2 regions of the Colwellia sp. NW0002-52-1 genome follow, and region 2 is predicted to be linked to the other one. Evidence: predicted binding sites of a transcription regulator. Region 2 holds the regulator's gene; the other holds the start of a gene.
The links. Region 2 encodes sigma-54, which starts transcription at its own class of promoters, with help from an activator protein. Its sites were predicted from a motif close to GTTGGCACGNNNNTNGNNT; they were not measured.

Region 1 (9,301 bases), on a different contig from region 2:
ATTGGGCCAGTGTCGCCAATAACTAAATCACCATTTGACGTTTCTAATGCACCATTTTCATTTAACTTTAATTGGCCATTACGGGTGTAAGCTTCGCTGCCGTCTTTAGTTTGAACGGTTAACCACCCAGCCCCTTTAATGGCAATATCGAGATCTCGACCTGTGGTAAGTAAAGCGCCACTGTCAAAGTTTTGGCCTGCTCGTTCGGTCATAGAAAACACGCGAGTAGGCAAGCCTTCGCCAAAAGCTTGCATTGCTCTAGCGTTCGCTAAATCAGCTTTAAAGCCCGTTGTTTTGGCGTTAGCGAGATTATTAGCAGTGACTGATAAGGCTTGCATATTCTGCTTCGCACCGCTCATAGCGATATATAGCATCTTATCCATAATAAAATTCACCCAATAATAGTTATAATAATTGAACTGTTGCAAGTAAAGTGCCAGATACGAAGCTGATGCTATTGGGTCACAAATAAGAAATGATATTTATCTCTGGTTCGCGTAAAGATAAATATAAATAAAGCAGCTAAAAAATATCAAAATCAAAAAGATGGAATAAAGCGGTTAATTAAAACACTGATAATAAATTGGCTTGTGTACTTATAATATTAAGCTTTATTTAAGCTAAGCTTTACCGTCAATAAATAGTAAGCACTATGAGTTATCGTTAGATAATACTCAAAATTTGATGATTAAATATGAACTATTTTTGTATGCAAACAAAGCTTACCTAGTCCAATAGCTATACCCAAATATGGACATTAAAAAACCAGATATCTTGGTAAGATTATCTGGTTTTTATATTCGAACTCATCATACGAATTCACTAACGATTGTGCTAATTAGGCTAAGCTAGGCTAGACAAAGCTAGACTAGGCGCTTAAATAACGTAACTAGCTTCTAATTAACGAATTTGTAAAATCGTTTGGTTTAATTGATTATCTACTTCTAGTGCTCGCGAGTTTGCTTGGAAATTACGTTGCGCTGAAATCAAGTCAATTAATTCTGAGGTTAAGTTAACGTTAGATTGCTCTAAAGCGGAAGAGTTTATGGTACCAAAAGTGCCTGAACCACCCTCGCCTGCTAATGCCTCACCTGATGTAATACTTTCTTTCCAAGCTGTACTACCAACCTGTTTTAAGCCTTGCTCATTAGCAAAATTTACCATGGCAATGCGCGATAATGGCTCAGAAGTACCATTACTATAAGTTGCTCTAACTAATCCGTCAGTACCAATATCTATACCGGTTAATCGACCAACCGCTAAACCATCTTGCTGTAATGATGTAACTTCAAAGTTAGAGGCAAACTGTGTAGGTTCGTTTGGATTCGGGCCTAGTGGATCTAGGTTAAAATCAATTTTAATCGTTTGTGAGGTGTCTGCACCGTTAGGCAAATGGTTAGTAAAGTCGACAGTAGTAATACCGCCAAAAGCATCTGCTGGTATTTGAGATTGAAAATCACCCGAAGAATCAAATATTAACCTAGCACCCGTTAAGCCGCCACCTGCAGATAATGGGCCTGATACGGCTCCACCAACAGGGTTAGTGCTACCATCTGCAGCCGGGTCAACCAAGTCAATTGGATTGCCATCTACCGAGGCAAAAAGCATCCACTCATTTGGATTTACACTTGGATCATCTTTAATAAAGTAATAAGTCATTACATGACTATCACCTAATGAATCGAAGATAGTTACCGATGTTGAATGATTAAATGTTAATGGATCTTCTGGATCAAAGTTACCTGGCGCTGACGAAATATAACTATCACCTGCCGGCAAGTTCATTCTTATATCAACTTCTGATGACTTTTGTGGTGCACCTGAAGCCGTTGGTATACGAATAGGTTCAGCAGTACTTAAACTTACCGAAGCAGAAGTACCATCAGCATTTACCGGGAAACCTAGTAAATGACCACCTTGCGAGTTTACAATAAAGTTATCTTGGTTAAGCTTAAATTCGCCAGCACGTGTATATGAGGTTTCTAAGCTATTTAACTCAGGAACAGTGGCAAAAAAACCGTTACCCGTAATCGCTAAATCTAAAGAGTTGTTGGTAAACTTAATGCTACCTTGTGAAAACTGTTGTGCAACTTCAGCGGTTAAAACACCGTCACCAACCTTAGTTTTACTCGAAGATAAAAGCGAAGCCGCGTAAACGTCAACGAATTCTGCACGTGATTCTTTAAAGCCGGTGGTGTTTACATTGGCTATGTTGTTGGATGTTACATCCAAATCTTTCTGAGCTGCGTTTAATCCGCTCAACGCTACATTAAATGACATAATTTCACCTCATATAAAAAATGATTGCTTAACCTTGAGAAACTTCAACTACGTCTGAAAGTTTCATGGTGCTACCACCATTAAGGTTTAATAAAATACTTCCACCGCTTCCGGCTAAAGTAACACTGTCGACTTTACGATAAGTCATCGCTTGCAATTCTGATGCGTTACCTTCAACTAAGCCGGCAACACGAAATCGATACGCCCCCTCTGGAGCAGGCTCACCGTTAGATGCTTGACCATCCCAAGTGAAAGTAAACTCACCCGATGCAACACTACCTACAGGTACCGTTTGAATAATTTCACCGGCAACATTCTCTACGTAAATATTGACATTACTTGCTGGCTGGTCGGTCACTAATTTACCTTTTACCGATTGACCTTCTTCCATACCAAATACGTTATCTTCAACAAGTACACTACGACCGACAAGTGATGAAGCCTGTAAAGCTTGGCTAGACGACATTGAAGCTGCAAAACTGGTAAATTGATCGTTTAACTGTGTTACGCCATCAGTGGTTGAGAATGCGGTCATTTGAGAAATCATCTCATTGTTTTCTACCGGCTTGGTCGGATCTTGATTTGACAATTCTTGAGTAAGCAACGCGAAGAAATCTGCTTGCGTCAACATCCCCCTATTTTCATCAGCCTCAGGAGTAGACGTGTCATGTTGCCAACGAATATTGTCTAAAGGGCTAGAGCCAGATACTGTTTCCATAATAGTTCCTATTTAACCTTAGCGTTGACCAAGTGTTAGCGTTTTATTCAGCATATTTTTTGCTGACTCGGCTAATTGCACATTGGTTTGGTATGAACGAGAAGCAGAGATCATATTGGTCATTTCTTCAATTACGTTCACATTCGGCTTATAAATATAGCCTTCACCGTCTGCCATCGGATGATCAGGAGCGTATTCAACATTTAATGGTTTGTTACTTTCAACAACGCCGAGCACCTCAACACCTACCGACTCATTTTGTCCGCCGGCAGCTTTTTGCATCTCAGCGGCAAAAACTGGATGACGCGCTCGATATGTTTGATCAACACTACTGCTAACACTATCAGCGTTAGCAATATTACTGGCCGTGGTATTTAAACGCACAGACTGTGCGCTCATGCCCGAACCAGATATAGAAAATACATTAAATAGGCTCATTGTTATTGCCCTCCAGTGATTGCTTTTCTCAAGCCTTTAATTCTACCGTTTAAGAATTCTAGGCTTGCTTGGTATTCCATAGAGTTTTCTAGATACAAGTTTCGTTCCACTTGTACATCTACACTGTTACCGTCACCGGTATCAGTTTGGTTTGCTGCACGGAAACCTACGCCGTTATTGAGCTCCATACGAACATCAAAATGTTTTTCGTTTGTGCGAGTCATACCGGTTTGTTGTTTTGAGGCTGCTTGAGCTAATGCGGCTTTGAAATCCATCCCTTTAGCTTTGTAGCCAGGTGTATCAGCATTAGCAATATTGCTCGCAATAAGTTCAGCGCGCTGAGCACGCACTTGTAAACTTTGCGGACTTATACCAAATGCTTTTTCAAAACTAATCGCCATAAAAAATACCTCCATATTAATGAAGGTATTTATTCAAGATTTATGCCAGAGGTATAAAGAAAGGTTATTTTTTTTGGTAAACAATACCAGGGTTACATCGCAACATATTAAAATCTTGGCTAATACCCGATAGTGATTCTGAGGCACCTAAAAATAGATAACAGCCATTATTTAAAGTGCCATGAATTTGAGAAATAATTTTTGATTTTAATTCTGGCGAGAAGTAAATCAATACGTTACGACAAAAAACAAGATCGAAACGTCCCATTATGCTGTAACTATTAAGCAAGTTTAGCTGACGAAAGCTCACCATATTTTTAATGACATCTTTAAGTTTTAACATGCCATTATCACTGGTCTCAAAAAACTTTCTTTTGCGGTCACTAGATAAACCTCTCGACAACGCTAAATTGTCATAATGTGCATGTTTGCATTGCTCTAACATAGTGTTGGAGATGTCAGTGCCAATAATTTGAACACCACCAGGAAATGCCCCCGGATTACTTTGCTGAAATTCATAAATAGCCATAGCGATTGAATAGGGCTCTTGCCCTGATGAACTAGCCGCTGACCATATTCTTAATGGGGTTCGCTGGCTTTTAAACTCTGTCAATATGCGTTTTTTTAGCAGTTCAAATGGGTATTCGTCTCGAAACCATAACGTTTCATTGGTCGTCATAGCGTCAATAACTGCCGCCCTTAATTGCCGATTTGCCGGATTAAGTGTTTGCGCAACTAATGCTGATAATGAGCTAATGTCAAATTTTAACATCAATGGTGTTAATCGGCTTCTAACCAAGTACTGCTTATTTTCGCCTAACACGATGCCACATTGTTGCTCTAAAAAGCGACGAAACTGATCATAGCTTTTATTGTCTATCTCATTAACTACCACTTGCAATAACCCGGTTTAATCGCAGGCTGTAGATACATTTTAAGAAACTTCATCATGTTTTAACCATTTTTTAACTGCTGTAGCTAACTCATCGGGATGAAATTTAGGAATAAAGTCTTCAGCCCCTACTTTTTCAACCATGGCATTATTGAAAACACCACTTAACGAGGTATGTAATATAACCGGCATTGCTTTTAATTTGTCACTGTTTTTAACTTCAGATGTTAATGTATAACCGTCCATCTCTGGCATCTCAATATCAGAAATCAGTAATGCCACTTTTTCAGTGATACAATTTTGACACTCGTCGGCAAGAAGTTTCAGTTGGTCTAATGCATCTTGACCATTTTTTGCCAGCAACATTTTTAACCCTAAGGGCTCAAGTGAGCGCTTAACTTGATTTCTAGCGACAGAAGAGTCATCGGCAATCATGATAACTCGCTCACCAATTTTTTCACCAACAGTAGAGTCAGCAATACCTTCACTTAAGTTAGTGGAGATAGGGCTAATTTCATTTAGAATTTTTTCAACATCAAGAATCGACACCATTTCGTTGTCTATTTCAGTAACTGCGGTTAGGTAGCTAGACTTACCTGCTCCTTCAGGTGGTGGCATCATGTCTTTCCAGCTAAGGGTTACAATACGCTCGACACCGGCAACAAGAAACCCCTGCACACTACGGTTATACTCAGCAATAATAACAAAGCTAGTGTCAGTTTGAACAATGTCAGGGCCGCCCGTTGCTTTGCTTAAATCGATTACCGAAATAGTTTGGCCACGAATATGCGCTACACCTTTAATAAACTTGTCTTGTTTGGGTAATAACGTCAATCTTGGGCATGGCATAACTTCACGCACTTTAAATACGTTAATACCAAAGCGTTGGCGACCTATAAGTTTAAACAACAACAGCTCTAATCTGTTTTGACCGACTAATTGAGTGCGCTGATTAACTGAGTCTAATATACCTGTCATAAGAAACCTCTTTGTATGCCAATGCAACTAACAAAGGCACGATTCTTGATTGTACAAACATTAAAACGACTACTGTCTAGGCAGAACGTAAATTCTTTGACGTTTTGCATGTTAATTTAAGTAAAGTTAACTAAATTAAGCGTAGACGAGTATTTTCATTTCCCTAGCAGTTAAATAAGAATTTATGAGCCCATTTAAGATATTAGCAGCAATACCCTTTATATACTTCGCTATAGTTAGCACTAGCTCAGCCATGACATTTGATCGCGAGTATCTTTATAACTTCATCAAAAAACATGTTGAAAGCAACGTAACTATACCTGCTCAAGGCAAGCTGAATGTTGAAGTATCTGAAATAGATCCCAGAATTTCATTGCAATCATGCTTGTTACCATTAACGGCAAATATACCTGAAAACCATAACGGTAGAAACGTAAATGTTAAAATTGTTTGTGCTGACGAAGATTCTTGGTATTTATATATTCCAGTAAGAATTCAAACAATAGTGCCTGTTTTAGTGACTCGTATAAGGGTAAATAAAGGCACTTTACTAAATCAAAGTAACATGGAAGTGATATTTAAAGACTCGAACCAAATACGCGGAACAGTGATGACTGACGCTACGTTAGTTACCGGTGCTCGTATTAAAAGAAATTTATCTAAAGGCAGTGTTATAACAGATAAAAATACTTGTTTTGTCTGTAAAGACGAACCCGTTAACATTATTGCTAAGTCTGAAAGCTTTGAAATTAAGTCTTCTGGCGTGGCATTAAATGACGGTAGTTTAGGTGAAATTATAGCGGTACGAAATAAACAATCAGGGCGAATAGTTCAAGGGCAAGTTAGCGCTATTAACCAAGTAATAATTAATTTATAATAATTGCTTAAGTTTTCTGCTATTTTGCCGATAAAAGGTTAGAAACCAATAACTGTTGTAAGTAGGACACAATAATGGCTATTAATATCAACAACTTGAATAACACTAATCAAGTAAAGCAACAAGTACAAACTAAACAGCAAGTTAGCGAAAATGCCAATGCATCGCAACAAGCTAAGTTATCACCACGTGATTCGGTGTCTATTACACCGCAAGCAAAACAGATGACTGAGTTGCAGAAAAAAGCAGCTGAATCACCGGTACTAAATCAGAAAAAAATTGCTGAATTAAAAGATGCTATCGCTTCTGGTGATTATAAAGTTAACCCTGAAAAATTAGCAGCAAGTATTGCTAGCTTTGAATTTGAACTTAACTAAATTTAACCTAAATAGCGCGTTAGATTTATGGAGTAAATAAGTGTCTGAAAAAATAACACCTCAGCAATTGGTTTCTCAACAGTTATCACAATTACTGCAGCTAGAAACGTTATTAAGTACAGAGAAAGAAATACTTCAACAGCAAAACCCTAATACTCTAATTAGTATTACTGCAGATAAAAACAGCTTACTTATCGCGATACAAGAAATTGACAATGCGATAGGACAAAGCTTTGAGTTTAAGCAAGAAAAGTTAGCGGGTAATTTCGACTCAGAATTAGCCGATATTGAAGCGTGTTTAGTGCGTTGTAAAAAACAAAACCAAGTTAATGGCCTGATTATTCATCAATCGCAGCTATCGGTTGAACGAATGAAAACCTCGTTACTAGAAAACCACAATAAGTCTTCAATGACCTATGACAGTAAAGGAAAAACCTCGGGCGGACTTAGTAGCCTAGGTATTAAAGCTTAGCGATCAACAATTCAGGTTGAATAATTAAATAACCTTGAATGACTCAAGTGTAGATATAAAAGCTTTAATCTAAAAATTCACTATAAAAAAACCAGCGAAAGCTGGTTTTTTTATAGTGAATTTTTACGATATTGGCTAATGGCATTAATTTACGACTTTAATAATACTTAATATTTCTAATTTTTTGACGATTAGCAGAAGCATTATATATTTCATATACATCTTTAAAGTCTAAACTTAACTCCGTTGTGTAGCTGTCACCAACGGGGTAGCTTTTAACTACTTTAGCCCCACGGATAATACCCTGTACAGATGCTTTTAGTTGTTGATTTTCAACAACTAGATTAGACATTGTTGTTTTACCATCAATACTTTGACCATAAACTTGTTCGGCTAACTCAGCATAAGCAGCGATTTTTGATGCCTTCATTGCCATTAACATACGTTGTGTTTTATCTGTTGATTTTTGCAAGCTTATAGGTGCTTGGCCTATAGCTGTTAACACTGGAAATTGCTCTGGCTTTACGTTTTGCCATTCAACATGTCGATCAAACACCGTAGAACATGCGCTCAAAACTATAGCACTTAACAAAACTGCGATATTATTGCGTAACGTATTCATATTCACCTTCGGTATTGTCATTTTAAACAAGTGTGTTTTACTTTTGTATAGCAATTGCACGAGCATCGTCAGCTAACATAGTACTATCACGTAAGATCATGCCGTCTTTTATTTGAACATTCTCGTCATTTTTAAAATCATCGCCAACGACCCAAGCCGGAATAAAAGATTGCGCTGTTGCCACAACAACACGTGACTGCATACCAATCATTCTAGCATTCACTAATACGCCAGATTCTTGCTGCATCATGGTGCCGGTAACTACATAGTCAATTATTTGTCGTTCAGGTAATTCTTTCCAATCTCGGCTAAATACATAATCGCCCTCTTCAGTAACACGAATATGCCCAGTAGTTTTAAAGTCTATAACCACCATGCCATGCCGTTGCATCTCATGTACAAAGCTTTCAGATAGTTGATTACCCAGCCAATTTGTTGATTCTAAGTTTTTTAAATCAACAAAAGATGCCACAGCAATTGGTGTTTTAGGGCTAACAAATGAGCTACTTTCTAGCATTTGGTAGGCAAGCCCTTTAACCACATCGTTAATCGCATGGCGAGGTAAAGAATAACTGTCAATTTCTTTTTTTTCTGTGTACTTAGCACCATAAAAGTCATTATTTTTGGTCTTAGCAGTGCATGCCATAAGCGTTGGTATTAGTAGAGCTATAAGCCAGTTTTTCATTGAGCTATCCCCAATTAATGCAAATATCATAAAATTAATACAAATATGAAAGCATGATCCGCGCCAATATTATAATTAAAACAGAACTTACCTTAATCAATATATACGAAAAGCAAGTAAGCGTTCGCTCTCGCGCTAAAAAAGTACAATTAAACGGCTGGATATAGGCCAGACAAAACACGGGCAATAATAACGTGCTCTAACGGTATTAAATTTATATATAAACTTAGCTTAATGATTAACGTATTAATGGGCACAAAAAGTGCATAATTTAAAGAAAGAAATTGTTTTCCTATTAAAAGAGACATTTATGCGCTTAAGTTTAATTACCCTATGTTTTGCTTTATACAGTAGCGTTAGCTTTGGCCAATGGTATGAATCGCAGGGCGTTGCGAATATAAGAAATGGTGATAATAAATCAGCAAAAGCTCAAGCCGTGCAAAATGCATTAAAAAAAGCTTTATTGGTTGCGGGTGCTTCAGTGTCAAGCGTACAACAAGTTGTTAATGGTCTACTCACTCAAGATCAAATCAGTATTCGAGCTAGTGGCAGTGTCAATTC
Region 2 (9,301 bases):
AGCCAGTGGTGTTGATGTTGCAGTGATCACAGGCAGACAATCCAACATTGTACAAACTCGTATGAGCGCCTTAAACGTTAAACACATAGTGCAAGGTGAAGAAAACAAACTACCAGCATTGAAAAAAATGATCGCCTCATTAAAGTTAATGCCCGAACAAGTGGCTTACATTGGCGACGACATGCCTGATTTTGACTGCCTTAATTATGTTGGCTTTAGCATAGCGGTTAATGATGCCCACCCAGCTATAGTAAACCTGTGTGATTACATCACTTATACCCGAGGTGGTTTTGGTGCAGTGCGTGAAACTTGTGATCTTATCATGCAAAGTCAAGGTACATTAGCCAATGCAACAGGTGCAAGTATATGAATCGCATAACCATTGCGACAATTTCACTTTTTCTCCTAGCGTTAACAACCTACGCCCTACTTGAATGGTTCGGAGCTAAGAAAGAAACCAGTAGCACTCTAGAAGTTGCTAATAACCCAGAATTTATTGCTGAAAACCTCAACAGCGACGTTTACAAGTCGACTGGCGCATTATCTTATAATGTTGAAGCCCAACGCATGGAGCACTATGCGCAGCTAGAAGTAACCCATTTTGAATACCCTCGTTATACCTTATACCCAAAAAATAACAAACCAACATGGCAGATAAGCGCTAATGAAGGCACACTGTATAACAACAATCGTGTAAAATTAAAAAATCGCGTACGTTTAATCGCGACTGATGAAGAAAGTTTAATACAGGAAGTACACGGAAAAAATTTAGAAATGGATCTTAAAACGAATATTATCAGCTCAGAGCAGACTATCTTAATATTAGGTAAAGGATTTACTATGTATGGCTCAGGATTAATTGTAGACTTAAACACAACACAGATGACATTGACCGAACATGTACAAACCATTTATAAAAAAATTAAAAAATAGCCTTATTGGCATAACTGCATGCGTAATATTAATGCCGCTAGTAAGTGCAGAAAAATTCAACGTAGACCAAGAAATTAAAATTTCTTCGTCGCGACAAGCTGCGGATCTAAAAAATAAAATATTCAGTTATATTGATAACGTTATTATTTCCCAGGGTTCGCTTACCATTAATGCCGAGCTCGTTCAGGTAATCACTCAAAACGAAAGCGATAATAAAATTTATATTGCTAAAGGCTCTCCAGCAACTTTTGAACAGACATTGCAAGACGGTAGCCCAATCAACTTACAAGCAAATGAAATTAGATATGAGCCACACAAAAATACCGTTGTAATTTCTGGTAATGCTTTGCTGCGTCAAGAAGGCAGTGAAGTTAGCGGCAGTAAAATTACTTATAACTTTGAAACTGAGTATGTGAATGCCGAAAGTTTAGAAAATGCCAAAGTTGAAACTGTGCTACAACCTAAAAATAAAACTGAATTGCCAAAAAAATCTAAGGAAAAGCAAGAGTAAATGTCTATTTCAACCTTATCAGCCACCGGACTTGCTAAAGCTTATAAAGGCAGAAAAGTCGTTAAAAATGTCAGTATGAAAGTTTCTGCTGGGCAAATTGTTGGTTTATTAGGACCTAATGGCGCAGGTAAAACTACTTCATTTTATATGATTGTTGGATTAGTCAATAACGACAGTGGTTCCATAGTATTAAATGATGAAGATCTGACTTTGTTGCCAATGCATGAGCGTGCTCGAAAAGGTATTGGCTATTTACCTCAAGAAGCTTCAATTTTTCGTAAACTTACGGTTTATGACAACATTATGGCCATTTTACAAACGCGTAAAGCATTAAATGATGTAGAGCGAGAAGAAAAGCTTGAACATTTACTCGAAGAATTTAACATCAGTCATATCAAAGACAACTTAGGTATGAGTTTATCTGGCGGTGAACGCAGACGCGTTGAAATAGCACGAGCATTAGCTGCAGATCCAAAGTTTATCCTGCTTGATGAACCTTTTGCGGGTGTTGACCCTATTTCGGTAGGTGATATAAAAAAAATTATCCTACACTTAAAAGAACGCGGCATCGGTATCTTAATTACCGATCATAACGTTAGAGAAACTCTTGATGTTTGTGAGCATGCTTATATTGTTAGTCATGGTGAGCTTATCGCAGAGGGAAACTCTAATGAAATACTTGCAAATCAACACGTAAGAGATGTATACCTAGGTGAACAATTCACGTTATAGTGAGTAACATAATCACGCGGTAATACTATCATGTACTTGAACAGGGAAATGAAAACGTAAATGCGTCCTACTCTGCAACTCCGTATCGGACAACAATTAACGATGACCCCGCAATTGCAGCAGGCTATAAAGCTGTTGCAATTATCAACTTTGGATTTACAACAAGAAATTCAAGAAGCTCTTGAAAGTAATCCACTCCTTGAAGTTGACGAATCGCCAGATAATAATTCAGAAAGTACTCCTGATCACCTCGAAGAAGGTTACTCTGCAGGTGTTAATGAGAGTGCTGAAATATCATCAGATGGCAGCGAAGACTCTGCACCAACAATTGATGAGATAAGCTCTTCAGAAGGCTTAGCAAAAACTGACATTCCTGAAGAATTAAACGGTGATACAACCTGGGATGACAATTTCAGCGCAAGTGCGAGTAGTGGCGGTGTGGGCGTTGCTTCAGAAGACTACACCTATCAGGGTGAAACTAAAGATTCCTTACAAGACCACCTAATTTGGCAGATGGAGCTCACTCCTTTTAGCGATACCGATAGAGCCATTGCTGTTGCTATTATTGAGGCCGTAGACGAAGCAGGATACTTAACCGTTAGCGCAGAAGAAATACTAGAAAGTGTTGGCATTGATGATGTAGAGCTCGACGAGATTGAAGCTGTACTGAAACGAATCAATGTTTTTGACCCGGTTGGAGTAGCTGCTCGCTCAATTCCTGAATGTTTGCTTATTCAACTTAACCAGTTTTCAAAAGATACGCCGTGGCTCGCTGAAAGCAAACTAGCCGTTACCGAGTTTATCGACTTACTTGGTAATCGTGATTATCGCCAGCTTATGCGTAAATTACGCATAAAGGAAGATCAATTACGCGAAGTTATCCGTTTAATCCAATCTTTAGACCCTCGTCCGGGTGATAGCGTAATCAAAAGTGAAGAACAATATGTTATTCCTGACGTATCTGTTGAAAAGAAAAATGGCCGCTGGACCGTTGAACTCAATCCAGATACCGCGCCAAAGTTATCGGTAAACCAGCAATATGCAGCTATGTCTCGCACGATGAAATCATCTGCAGATAGCCAATTTATTCGTTCAAATTTACAAGAAGCTAAATGGTTTATCAAAAGCCTAGAGAGCAGAAACGACACCCTATTAAAAGTGTCTAATTGTATTGTACAGCGCCAGCAAGGCTTCTTTGAACATGGCCCTGAAGCTATGCGCCCTATGGTTCTAAATGATATTGCCGAAGCCGTAGATATGCATGAATCAACTATTTCTCGTGTTACTACACAGAAGTATATGCATACACCCCGGGGAATTTTCGAGCTAAAATACTTCTTCTCAAGCCATGTAAGTACCGAAAATGGTGGTGAATGTTCATCAACTGCTATTCGTGAACTGATTAAAAAACTTGTCGCCGCAGAAATACCTGCAAAACCATTAAGTGATAGTAAAATTGCTGATGTATTAGCAGAGCAAGGTATAAAGGTAGCAAGGCGTACCATTGCCAAGTATCGAGAGTCACTTTCCATACCGCCATCAAATCAACGTAAAAGCTTACTGTAGGCGGTTGCATTCACCCAAAAGAGGAATTAAGCATATGCAAATTAATCTTAGTGGACACCATGTCGATGTTACCGACTCATTACGTGATTATGTAAATGAAAAGTTCGAGAAACTGGAGCGCCATTTTGAACATATAAATAATGTTCATGTGGTTTTAACCGTAGAAAAGTTAAATCAAATTGCTGAGTCAACGGTGCATTTAAGTGGCTCAGAAGTACATGCGAAAGCGGAGCATAATGATATGTATGTTTCAATTGATGCATTAATTGATAAATTAGATCGCCAAATATTGAAATACAAAGGCAAAATCAACAAACATTAGCGCCATGTCGCTTTAGGTTTTATAAGTTTATGAAGTTGCAAGACATCTTAACTCTAGACTGCACTATTTGTGCTGCTCCGGGTTCCAGTAAAAAACGTATTCTAGAATACTTAAGTAGTCTGGCTGCCGAAAAATTGCCTGAACATGATACATTTCAGCTTTTAGAGAGCCTTGTAAAGCGCGAGAGAATGGGTACAACAGGTATAGGAAATGGCATAGCAATACCACATGGACGCATAGACAATACCTGTCAACCGGTTGCCGTTGTTATTACAACAGAAGAGCCCATTGACTTTGACGCTATAGATAATCGCCCTGTAGATATTTTTATCGCGCTATTTGTGCCTGAAAACGAATGTCAGAATCACCTATGTACTCTGCAAAGTATTGCTAAAATATTTCGTGAAAAGCAATTTTGTAAAAAAGTGCGTAAATGTCAAAATAACCAAGAATTGTTTCAGTTAATTCAACAGGCGAGTTAAACCTCAATGAAATTAATTATTGTCAGTGGCCGTTCAGGGTCAGGTAAAAGTGTTGCGCTGCGTGTATTAGAAGATTTAGGCTACTATTGTGTTGATAACATACCGGTCAATTTATTGCCGGCTTTAATTCATACCGTTATTAATGATTATGAAACTGTTGCCGTAAGCTTAGATGTTCGAAACCTACCCGCTGATCCAAACGATGTTCCAGAAATTATTGAGTATTTGCCAAACGCCGTTGAATTAAGCCTTCTATATCTCGATGCTGATGATAGCGACCTTATTCGACGTTTCAGTGAAACTCGTCGTTTGCATCCACTTATTAGACAAAATATAGCCCTAGATCAAGCAATGGCGTTAGAGAAAAAGCTGCTTGAACCTATTGCAAGTCGTGCACATTTATATATCAATACCAGCCAATTAACTCCACACCAGCTAGCTGACTTAGTGAGAGAACGGGTTTTAGGTAAAAAATCGGGTTCTATGGTGGTAGTTTTCGAATCTTTTGGCTTTAAGCATGGTGTACCACAAGATGCAGATTATGTCTTTGATGCACGGTTTTTACCAAACCCATTTTGGGATAAAGAACTTAAAGGCTACACCGGCTTAGACAAACCAGTACAAGACTTCCTCGCTAGCCAACCCATAGTCACTAAATTTATTTGGCAAATTAATAGCTTTATGATGACTTGGTTGCCGCACTTAGAAAGAAATAACCGTAGTTATATTACCATTGCTATTGGTTGTACCGGCGGTATGCATCGTTCCGTATATATTACTGAACTGCTTGCAAATAATCTGCGTAAAGAACGTAAAGACGTACAGTCTCGTCATCGTGACTTACCTGTTGCTAGTAGCTAACGCTGATGAATATACAAGCCAGTCGCAATGTATTAATTATTAACAAGCTTGGGCTACATGCCCGAGCGGCAACTAAACTGGCACAGTTGAGCCAAAAATTCACCGCTAAAGTCACTATTGAATTAGATGAAAATCATGCAGATGCAAATAGTATTATGGGCTTGATGTTGCTTGCCGGCGCGCAAGGAAAAACCGTTAAAGTAGTGGCCACCGGTGAAGATGCAGAATCTGCTCTCGATGAAGTTTGCCAACTGTTTAGTAATAAATTTGATGAAGCTGAATAACAGTACTTCGATTAATTCAATACTTTGTTAAGTCAATAAAAAAGCTGCGAAATATCAAAAATTACGGTAAACTCAACCCGTTAAATATTAACATTCGATACCCTATAAAATAATGAATTAGCTAACTTATCGTTAAAGTTGGTAATTTAGCACAATCGAATTACCTCAAGCATATTCATAATAGGCGCTGCCTGAAAAATCGAAATACTTTACATTTTGATTTAATCGAATTTTTACCCAATAGGCATCATTTAATAGAACGTTAATAATAGCCTTTTATAATTGAGGCCATTTAACTGTTTGGGTCAACGTCAGCTGTAATTAGCACAGCCGTAAATAACACCCGACAACAAATTTATCTTTAATAGTTTTCATTTTTGTAGCGGCAAAAGGTAAAAATATGCCGGAAGTTTCCGAACAAGAATACAGTCATCAACGCCTACAACAGGTAAATACTGCCCTCGATAGCGGTATGTTTGTCTATGTCAGAAAATTACTGCAAGACATGCCGGCATACGATCTTGCCCTACTTTTAGAGTCGTCTCCTAGCAAAAGCCGAATGGCGCTTTGGCAGTTAATTGATGCTGATCATCATGGTGACGTACTCGAAGAACTCAACGAAGAAGTTCGAAAAAGTATTCTTAAAAACATTAACCCTGAAAAGCTTGCTGCCGTTGCAGAAGGTATGGACGTTGATGATTTAGCAGAAGTCTTCAGAACATTACCTGACACTGTTTATCAAGAAGTATTGAACGCCATGGACTGGCAGGATCGCAGCCGTGTAGAAACAGCGCTCTCATTCGAAGAAGACACTGCCGGCGGTATCATGAATACCGATACCATTTCTATTCGGCCCGATGTTACGGTAGATGTGGTGTTACGCTATTTACGTTTACGCGGCAAGTTGCCAGAAGCAACCGACTCTTTCTATGTTGTTGACCGTGAAGATCATTTCATCGGTGCAGTTTCTTTATCATCCATAGTAACCGCTAAAGCCGAAACTATTATTTCACACCTAATAGATAAAGATATTCAAGCGATTACCGCGGATCTAAACGAAAAAGATGTTGCGCAGTTATTCGAACGTTACGATTGGTTCTCTGCACCAGTAATTGATCACGAAGGTCGCCTGCTTGGCCGTATTACAGTCGATGATGTCGTTGATATTATTCGTGAAGAAGCCGAGCATTCCATGATGAGTATGGCGGGTTTAGATGACGAAGCCGATACCTTTGCCCCAGTGCTAAAAAGTACACAACGCCGCTCTATTTGGTTAGGCGTGAATTTAATTACTGCGCTAATGGCCGTTGCTGTTTCGAGTATGTTTGAAGGTATTTTAAATCAATTGGCTATTTTAGCTGTGCTTAATTCGCTTGTCCCTAGTATGGGGGGTGTTGCTGGTAATCAAACGTTAACGCTAGTTATTCGTGGTATGGCACTTGGCCATGTTGGTGAAAGTAATTCACGAATACTATTATATAAAGAGTTAGCCATCGGCTTTTTTAATGGTTTAATTTGGGCAGTATTAATTGCTTCAGTGGTAGCCATTTGGCAGCAAGATCTTATGCTAGGCGCCATTATCGCTTTTGCGATGCTAATGAACATGACCGCGGCCGGTATTGCTGGTGTTACCGTGCCTCTTATGCTGAAAAAAATGAACATTGACCCTGCATTAGCCGGCAGTGTTATTTTAACAACCGTAACCGATGTAGTAGGTATATTCGCCTTTTTAGGCACAGCAACGTTAATGTTAGGGTAATAAAAAAGCTGACAGTTTTAAGCTGTCAGCTTTCAGTAAATACAAAAGATAGCTTTCAGTTTAAAGCTATCCGTTAGACAAGCTGCCTTTTACTGACAGCTTACAGCTCATAACTTGAAACTTTTTTGTTAGCTTCCTGCTATTTGCATTTCATTAATAATAATTGAACCGGTGCGAATGCTACCCCGCATATCGGTATCGTTACCTATTGCGACAATACCTGAGAACATATCCTGTAATTTACCGGCGATGGTAATTTCATCCACTGGATAAGCGATTTCACCATTTTCAACCCAAAAACCTGCTGCACCTCTTGAATAATCGCCAGTAACAACATTAACACCTTGGCCCATTAATTCAGTGACTAATAAGCCCGTGCCTAAAGTTTTTAACATCGCATCAAAATTACCACCTTTGCCTTCACCTTGAATACCAAGTTGCCAGTTATGAATTCCGCCAGCATGACCGGTTGTTTGTAGGCCCATTTTACGGGCTGAGTAACTGGTTAAAAGATAAGTAGCTAAATTGCCATCAGTAATAATTTCACGATCAATAGTCGCAACACCTTCAGCATCAAATGCGCCACTGGCTAAAGCTTTTTTCAAATGTGGACGTTCGCTAATACTTAAAAACTCAGGAAAGATTTTTTTGCCTATTGAATCCATTAAAAATGACGATTTACGATACAAGTTGCCACCACTAATCGCAGCGATAAAATGCCCAAAAAGTGTATTGGCAATATCAGCACGAAACATAACAGGCACCTTAGTGGTTGCTAATTTACGCGCACCTAATCTTGACAATGCTTCGATAGAAGCTTGCTGGCCTATTTTAGCGGCACTTTCCATGGCATTAAATTCACGACTAACGGTATAAGCGTAATCGCGCTGCATATCATCACCTTCATTGGCGATCATCACACAACTTAAACTGTGACGTGTACTTGGGTAGCCTACGATTTGCCCATGACTATTACCGTAAACTTTAAAACCTTCAAAACTTGCTAAGGTAGCACCATCTGAATTAGTAATGCGTTTGTCATAAGCTAAAGCGGTATCTTCACATTCTTTTGCTAAGCTAATAGCTTGCTCTGTGGTTAACTCTTGCGGGTGATATAAGTCCAAATCTGGCGGATTCATGGCTAAGAGTTCTTTATCAGCCATGCCCGAGCATTCGTCAACTGAAGTATATTTTGCGATATTAACCGCCGCTTCAATCGCTTGCTTTAAGGCTTTCTCAGATAAATCCGCTGTTGAAGCACTACCTTTACGACCACCTTTATAAACAGTAATCCCTAAACCACCATCATTAGTGAATTCAACATTTTCAACTTCACCTAGGCGTGTACTCACACTCAAGCCTTGTTGACGACTCATTGCTACTTCAGCACCATCGGCTCCCAGTGATTTAGCCATAGACATGGCGTCATTTACACGCTTTTTAACGTGTTCTATTTGCATTTGGATACTATCAGAATCGCTCATAGGTAAATTATTTCTCATATTTTATCGATACAAACTACAGGAATGTTTTTGCTGCTCCTGCTTTGTTGTATACTATAGGTAATTATCACTTTAATACTTAACATTATGCCCCACTCTGCTAACGATATCGATGAATTAGAAGAAGAATTACTAAGTAAGTCGGAAATAAAACGCGAAATGCATCGACTGCAAGATTTTGGTCTTGTCCTCGTCAAAATGTCGAAACATCAACGCAGCAAATTACCTTTATCTGATGATTTGAAGGCCGCAATGTTATTAGCGGACAAAATTACCAATAAGCATGAAGCTTTACGTCGCCATGTTCGCCACATTGCCAAAATATTAGCTGAAACAGATCTTGAGCCCA

Region 1: a site for sigma-54 is predicted at 5,740-5,758, ahead of flgA (flagellar basal body P-ring formation chaperone FlgA). Genes of this name have one in related genera too.

The regions. Positions count from the first base shown of each region.
Region 1 is NZ_BAAJLU010000013.1:26,437-35,737, reverse strand. It holds gene flgF (flagellar basal-body rod protein FlgF) at 1-383, opposite strand, end outside; gene flgE (flagellar hook protein FlgE) at 901-2,280, opposite strand; gene AC27H3_RS12965 (flagellar hook assembly protein FlgD) at 2,309-2,998, opposite strand; gene flgC (flagellar basal body rod protein FlgC) at 3,017-3,436, opposite strand; gene flgB (flagellar basal body rod protein FlgB) at 3,439-3,837, opposite strand; gene AC27H3_RS12950 (CheR family methyltransferase) at 3,902-4,732, opposite strand; gene AC27H3_RS12945 (chemotaxis protein) at 4,772-5,707, opposite strand; gene flgA (flagellar basal body P-ring formation chaperone FlgA) at 5,892-6,584, shown strand; gene flgM (flagellar biosynthesis anti-sigma factor FlgM) at 6,659-6,961, shown strand; gene AC27H3_RS12930 (flagella synthesis protein FlgN) at 7,002-7,433, shown strand; gene AC27H3_RS12925 (LPP20 family lipoprotein) at 7,591-8,055, opposite strand; gene AC27H3_RS12920 (FlgO family outer membrane protein) at 8,093-8,740, opposite strand; gene AC27H3_RS12915 (flagella assembly protein FlgT) at 9,051-9,301, shown strand, end outside.
Region 2 is NZ_BAAJLU010000002.1:240,436-249,736, forward strand. It holds gene kdsC (3-deoxy-manno-octulosonate-8-phosphatase KdsC) at 1-370, shown strand, start outside; gene lptC (LPS export ABC transporter periplasmic protein LptC) at 367-933, shown strand; gene lptA (lipopolysaccharide transport periplasmic protein LptA) at 965-1,444, shown strand; gene lptB (LPS export ABC transporter ATP-binding protein) at 1,445-2,176, shown strand; gene AC27H3_RS03805 (RNA polymerase factor sigma-54) at 2,237-3,742, shown strand; gene hpf (ribosome hibernation-promoting factor, HPF/YfiA family) at 3,777-4,064, shown strand; gene ptsN (PTS IIA-like nitrogen regulatory protein PtsN) at 4,094-4,546, shown strand; gene rapZ (RNase adapter RapZ) at 4,553-5,407, shown strand; gene AC27H3_RS03825 (HPr family phosphocarrier protein) at 5,413-5,691, shown strand; gene mgtE (magnesium transporter) at 6,092-7,450, shown strand; gene pmbA (metalloprotease PmbA) at 7,579-8,934, opposite strand; gene yjgA (ribosome biogenesis factor YjgA) at 9,040-9,301, shown strand, end outside.